Regions from separate parts of the Microbacterium sp. NPDC089698 genome, predicted to be linked through region 2. Evidence: riboswitches for the same ligand, from Rfam matches in the RefSeq annotation. Region 2 holds a riboswitch; the other holds the start of a gene.
The links. A riboswitch is a leader RNA that binds a small molecule or an ion and turns the genes downstream of it on or off. The one in region 2 is predicted to bind thiamine pyrophosphate.

Region 1 (3,398 bases), on a different contig from region 2:
AACGTGCTGATCGAGGCGGCGACGTTCGACCCGATCACGATCGCGCGCTCCGCCCGCCGGCACAAGCTGCCCAGCGAGGCGTCCAAGCGCTTCGAGCGCGGTGTCGATCCGCTCATCCCGTTCGCGGCCGCGCGTCGCGTCGCGGACCTCATGGTCGACCTCGCCGGCGGCACGCTGACCGAGGAAGGCGGCGCGCTCTTCGCCGAGGTCTTCATCGAGGGCATCGACCTCCCGGCCGGCTTCGTGCAGGGACTCATCGGCGTCGACTACACCGACGCCGAGGTGACGGGCGCGCTCGAGACGATCGGCGCCGAGGTCACGGCCGTCGGCCCTTCGGCGGGCTCAGGGACCGGGTGGAACGTGATCCCGCCGAGCTGGCGTCCCGACCTCACCGACAAGTGGTCGCTGGCGGAGGAGGTCGCACGCATCCACGGCCTGGACCGGATCCCGTCCGTGCTGCCGACGCCGCCGTCCGGCCGCGGCCTCACCGACCTGCAGCAGGGCCGGCGTCGCGTCGCGAACGCCCTGGCCGCCGCAGGACTCGTGGAGACCCCGGCGTTCCCGTTCACCACGCAGGAGCAGAACGACCTGCACGGCTCGGCCTCGGGGGAGAGCCTCCCCGGCGTGCGCCTGGCGAACCCGCTCGACGGGCAGGCGCCGTTCCTGCGCCGTTCGCTGCTCCCCGGCCTGCTGCAGATCGCGCACCGCAACATCGCGCGCGGCCTCGTGGATCTCGCGATCTTCGAGACCGGCGTCGTGTTCCTGCCCGAGCCGGGCGTGGTCTACGGCACCGACGAGGTGCCGCCGCTCGGCGTCAAGCCCTCGGACGAGACCCTCGCGGCCCTCGACGCCTCGATCCCGCCGCAGGCCCGTCTCGTCGCGGCGCTGTTCACCGGTCACGTCACCCCCCGCCAGCCGGGACGGGCGGCCGAGGAGTACGGCCTCAGCGAGGCGCTCGACGCCGTGCGCGTGATCGCGGATGCCGCCGGCGTCGAGATCGACGTCGTGCAGGGCCGTCGTGCGGCGCTGCACCCGGGACGCACCGGCGTGCTGCAGGTGCGCGACGCCACGGGCTCCGTGACCGAGGTGGGCTACGTCGGCGAGCTGCACCCGCAGGTCTCGGCGGATGCCGACCTGCCCGGGCGCGCGGTGGTGCTCGAGCTCGACCTGGACGGCGTCCTTGCGCTGGCGGGGGAGCGCGTGGTCGCCGCGTCGCTGTCGACCTACCCCGCCGCGACGCAGGACGTGTCGCTCGTGGTCGATGCCGGGATCCCCGCCGCCGAGGTGAGCGCGGCCCTGTCCGAGGGCGCGGGCGCGCTCCTCGAGTCGGTCCGCCTCGTCGACGACTACCGCGGCGAGGGCGTCGCGGACGGAGCCAAGAGCCTGAGCTTCGCGCTGCGCTTCCGGGCCGACGACCGCACGCTGACCGCCGCCGAGGCGACCGAGGCGAAGCTCGCCGGCGTCGCCGTGGCGACCGAGCGGTTCGGGGCCCAGATCCGCGACTGAGACGCGACACAGACGCACGACAGGGGAACGCCTGCACGACCGGATCCGCGGATCCCTCGTGCAGGCGTTCCTTCATCGTGCATCCGTCGCGCGACCGGCGCGGGCGAGCCCGGACGGTTCCTGGCTAGACTGACCGGCAGTGACACGGGGTGCCGCATCCGCGGCTGAGAACACACCCGTCGAACCTGATCTAGGTCGTACTAGCGAAGGGATGTCGCGATGAGCGCGCGTCTGGAAATGTCGTCCGAATCCGTGGTGGAATCCGCCGCGGACCTTCTCGCCGAGCTGCGGGCGGAGCCGCCGCTCGTGCACTGCATCACGAACTCGGTCGTCACCGGGTTCACCGCCAATGTTCTGCTCGCGCTCGGCGCGGCACCCGCGATGGTGGACATCACGGGCGAGGCCGGCATGTTCGCCGGGGTCTCGTCCGGACTGCTGGTGAACCTCGGCACGCCCACCCCCGAGCAGCGCTCGGCGAGCCTCGAGGCCGTCGGCGGCGCCCGCACGGCCGGCACGCCGTGGGTGCTGGATCCGGTCGCGGTCGGCGCACTGCCGGTGCGCACCGCGCTGGCGCAGGATCTGCTCGCGCTGCGCCCCACGGTCATCCGTGGCAACGCCTCCGAGATCCTCGCCCTCGCCGGTCGCAGCCAGGGCGGGCGCGGTGTGGATGCACTGGACGCCACCGAGGCCGCGGCCGACGCGGCCCGCGAGCTGGCCCGGACCACCGGGGGAGCGGTGGCGGTGTCCGGCCCGGTCGACCTTCTCGTCGACGCCGGCCACGAGATCCGCATCGCGAACGGCGACGCCCTGCTGACGCGCGTCACCGGCGGCGGCTGCGCGCTCGGCGCCGTGATGGCGGCGTTCCTCGGCACCGCACGACGGACCGGCGACAGCCCGCTGGTCGCGGCCGCCGCGGCGACGCTCGTCTACACGCTCGCCGCCGAGGACGCCGCGGTGCGGTCCGAGGGTCCGGGATCCTTCGCGGTCGCCCTGCTCGACGCGCTCGCCGCGATCCGGCCGGATGCGCTCCCGGCCCGCGCCCGCGTCGCCGCAGGCAGGTCCGAGACGGCAGGGGTCGCGGCATGACGCTGACCGACCTCGCCCCCGGCTCCCGTGCCGCGGTCGCGCCGCGGCAGGTCGCCCGGAGAAGGCTGAAGACCGACGACCTCGCCCTCTACCTCGTCACGGATCCCGTGCTGAGCGGAGCACGCGGGATCGCTGCGGTGGTCGACGCGGCGGTCGCCGGCGGCGTGCGGATCGTGCAGCTGCGCGACAAGGACGCCGACGACGCGTCGATCGTGGAGCAGCTCGTGGCGCTCTCCGAGGTCATCGCGGGACGGGCGCTGCTGGTCGTCGACGATCGCCTCGACGCCGTCGTGGCGGCGCGGCACCGCGGCGCCCGCGTCGACGGGATCCACCTCGGCCAGTCCGACGCCTCCCCGCTCCTGGCGCGCTCGGTGCTCGGCCCGGACGCGATCGTGGGTCTCACCGCCAACACGCCCGCCCACCTCGACGCCGTGCGGGCGCTCCCTTCCGGAACCGTGGACTACCTCGGGGTGGGCGTGATCCATCCCACGAGCACCAAGGCCGACCACCCCGTGCCGCTCGGCGTGGCGGGCTTCGCGGCGTTCGCCGCCGCGAGCCCGCTGCCGTGCGTCGCGATCGGCGGCATCGAGCGGACCGACGTGGCCGCGCTCCGCGCCGCGGGAGCGGCCGGTGTCGCGGTCGTGTCCGCGCTGTGCGCGGCGCCGGATCCCCGTGTCGCCGCGCGCAAGCTGCTCCGCGCCTGGGGCGCGGGCGGGGTGCCGCGCGTGCTCTCGATCGCCGGCAGCGACCCGTCCGGCGGGGCGGGGATCCAGGCCGACCTCAAGGCCATCGCGGCGAACGGCGGC
Region 2 (3,398 bases):
CGGGTCATCAGCTCCGCCCACACGGCGGTGCGGTGCTCGATGACGACGAGCGTGGCGCCGGTGGCGGCCACGACGCGCTCGACGCTCGCGCGGATCTCCTGCACGCCGTCGGGGTCGAGGTTGGCGGTCGGCTCATCCAGCAGCAGGAGTCCCGGTCGCATGGCGAGGGCTCCGGCGAGCGCGAGCCGCTGCTTCTGACCGCCGGAGAGCGCGGCCGTGGGCCGGTCCAGCGGCACGTCGAGGCCGACGGCGTCGAGCGCTTCGGCGACGCGGGCGGGGATGTCTTCCGCGGGCACGCCGAGGTTCTCGCAGCCGAAGGCCACGTCGTCGCCGACCTTGCTCAGCACGACGCCGGCGTCCGGATCCTGCAGGACGAGGCCGATCCTGCCCCGCCGACGCTCCGGGTCGGATCCGTCGACCTGCAGGGATCCGCGGCTCTCCCCCTCCTCGGCGTCGCCGAGGAGGCCCGCCATGCCGGTCAGGAGCGTCGACTTGCCGGCGCCCGACGCACCGAGCAGGAGCACCCGCTCCCCCGGCTCGATCGTGAACGTCACGTCGCTGACCGCGGGCAGGCGGCGGCCGGCGTAGCGCCAGCCCCACCCGTCCGCGACGACGCGAGCGGCACCCGCGGTCATGTCAGACCTCGCGGCGGAGCTCGCGTCCGGCGGCGAAGCGGCTCAGAGCGCCGGTCGCGGCGAGGGCGCGCACGAGCAGCCAGCCGAGGACGCCGGCCAGCAGCGCGCCCGAGACGACCAGGGCGCCGAGGTAGATCGTGTTGAACTCGACGGACTTCAGGATGTTCGGCGAGCTGCCGTAGAACAGCTCGAACAGCCATGCGCCCGCGGCCGCGCCGACGCCGGCGAGGGCGGCGACGGGCAGCGAGAACCGGCGGTACAGGAAGATCGCGAAGATCAGTTCGGCGCCGAGGCCCTGCGCGATGCCCTCGAGCACCGTGGAGACGCCCCAGATGTTGCCGATCAGCATCGACACGATCGCCGCCACGACCTCGACGACGAGTGCGGCGCCGGGCTTGCGGATCACGAGCCCGCCGACCACGCCGCCGAGCAGCCAGATCCCGACGGCGACGCCGCCGAGGCCGGGGGTGAGGCCATCGGCCGCGGTGAACCAGGCGTAACCGATGGTGTTCCAGACCCAGAAGACCAGGCCGATCGCGACGCCGAGCACGGCGGCCACGACGATGTCGACGACGCGCCAGTTCAGGCGGCGTGCGACCGCCCCGCTGTTGTTCACGTTCTGTGCGGTTGCAGATGCATGCATGAGAAATGCTCCTCCCTGCGCCGGCATGATCCGGATCAGGTTCGACGGTCGAAGCGCGATTCGCTCCCTCTCAGCCCGGCTCGCCGGACTCCCGTGGTGATTCGCCCATCCTAGCCCCGCCGGACCGCACCGGCGACCGTCTCGTCACACGGCGTGACGGGAGAACGCCCGCGATACCGGCTGTTGACAGGGCCGCCAGATACGGTAGGGGGGTGAACAATGACGACGGTCCGGGGGCCGCCCAGGTCGATCCGAAGATCGCCGACGCCGACGCACCCGCTGCCGACGCCTCCCGCGCGGCCATCGACGAGCGCGCACCGGAACCGGCAGCACTGTTCCCCGCCGCATCCGAGCCGGCCGAGCCCGCGCCCTTGTTCCCTGTGTCTGAGACGCCCGTGGCGGAGCCGCTGTTCCCCGCGCCGGCAGAAGCCCCCTCCGCGCCCACTGCCCCTCCCCGCGCCGGGTCGCCCGCTCCCATCGCGTCGCCCGCTCCCGTTGCGTCGCCGGGGCCCGCCCCCGCAGCATCACCTGCCGCCGGTCCCGCCGCCGCGACCCGCACGGCACAGCCGCTGCCTTCGGCATCGCTCGTCCGCGGCCCCGACCGCGCCCCGACCGCGGCGCTCGCCTGGGTCGACGTGGCCCGGGTCGGCACCGGCGGTGCCGCGGCCGCCGCAGCATCGTCCCGCGCACTGCTGGACGACGCCCCGCATCGCAGCCTCGCCCGCCCGGCCGTGCTGCTGCCGCTGGGCGGGGTGCTCGCCCTCGTCATCGCGTACGGCGCCACGACCGCGCTCTGGCCGCTCAACGCCGTGCAGCCCGTCGCGTCCCCGGTCGCGTTCCAGCCCGCCGCCGCACCCGCCGCTGCCGCCGCGTGGCCGGCGACGGGCAGCGCCGCCGTGGGCGTCGCCGGCATCGGCACCATCGCCTCCGCCGAGCAGCACGCGCCGATGGCGAGCATCACGAAGCTCGTGACGGTGCTCGCCTCGCTCGACAAGATGCCGCTCAAGGCCGGCGAGCAGGGTCCGTCCTTCGCCTTCACGCAGGCCGACAGCGACGACTACTGGGACTACCTCCGCCAGGATCAGTCTGCGCTCGACGTCCCGGTGGGCGGATCCCTCACGCAGTACCAGCTGTACGAGGGGATCCTGCTCGGCTCGGCGAACAACTACGCCGACCGTCTCGCCCGCGAGGTGTGGGGCTCGGATGAGAACTACGCGGCCGCTGCGAATCAGTGGCTGAGCCAGCACGACCTCGCCGACATCACGGTCGTGACCCCCTCCGGCTTCGACTTCGGGAATGTGGCGACCCCGCGCGCACTCATCCAGCTCGGTCAGATCGCCGAGAAGAACCCGGTGATCGCCGGGATCGTAAAGCAGAAGAGCGTCGAACTGCCCGGCGCGGGCGTCGTGAAGAACACCAACGGGCTCATCGACGACGCCGGCATCGTGGGAATCAAGACCGGCACGATCGGCGACGGCGCCGACACCCGCTACAACCTGCTCTCGGCCAAGGACGTGCCGGACGGCGACGCCACCGTGCGGATCTACGTCGCGGCCCTCGGGCAGGACAGCGATGCGGGTCGGGTCGACGCCTCGCGGGCTCTGTACGCGGGCCTCGAGGCGGCCCTGAAGGACCAGCCGCAGACGGTGGAGAAGGGTGCGACCCTCGGCACCGTCGACACGGCGTGGGGCGAGACCACCCAGGTCGTGGCCGCTGAGAACGCCCGGGTCGTGCTGTGGAACGGCGCCTCCGCGACGGCGACCACGAAGTTCTCTCTCGGCGACGAGTGGAAGGCCGGCGAGAAGGCGGGCACGCTCAGCCTCAAGGGGCCGCTGGACTCCACCTCGGTGCCGCTGGAACTGCGCACGGCCTTGAACGGTCCGAGCTTCTGGTGGCGCCTCACGCATCCCCTCGAGCTGTTCGGCCTGACGAAGTAGGCACCGGTTCCGGCAGGAACACGGTTCCGGACGCGACCGGGATCCGGTCCGCCGCCTCCATCCACGCGATGCGGCCTCCGCCCGGGCGATGCCGCCTCCGTCCGGGCGATGCCGCCTCCGCCCGGGTGATGCCGCCTCCGCCCCGGTGATGCCGCCTCCGGTGACGCGGAAGCGCCGCCGCCC

Region 1: linked by a shared signal. The riboswitch ahead of thiM (hydroxyethylthiazole kinase) and the one ahead of ACIPY5_RS16440 (ECF transporter S component) in region 2 are both predicted to bind thiamine pyrophosphate.

The regions. Positions count from the first base shown of each region.
Region 1 is NZ_JBIVHE010000007.1:283,974-287,371, forward strand. It holds gene pheT (phenylalanine--tRNA ligase subunit beta) at 1-1,506, shown strand, start outside; TPP riboswitch at 1,642-1,735, shown strand; gene thiM (hydroxyethylthiazole kinase) at 1,726-2,592, shown strand; gene ACIPY5_RS18275 (bifunctional hydroxymethylpyrimidine kinase/phosphomethylpyrimidine kinase) at 2,589-3,398, shown strand, end outside.
Region 2 is NZ_JBIVHE010000006.1:228,988-232,385, reverse strand. It holds gene ACIPY5_RS16445 (ABC transporter ATP-binding protein) at 1-635, opposite strand, end outside; gene ACIPY5_RS16440 (ECF transporter S component) at 637-1,278, opposite strand; TPP riboswitch at 1,274-1,383, opposite strand; gene ACIPY5_RS16435 (D-alanyl-D-alanine carboxypeptidase family protein) at 1,491-3,215, shown strand.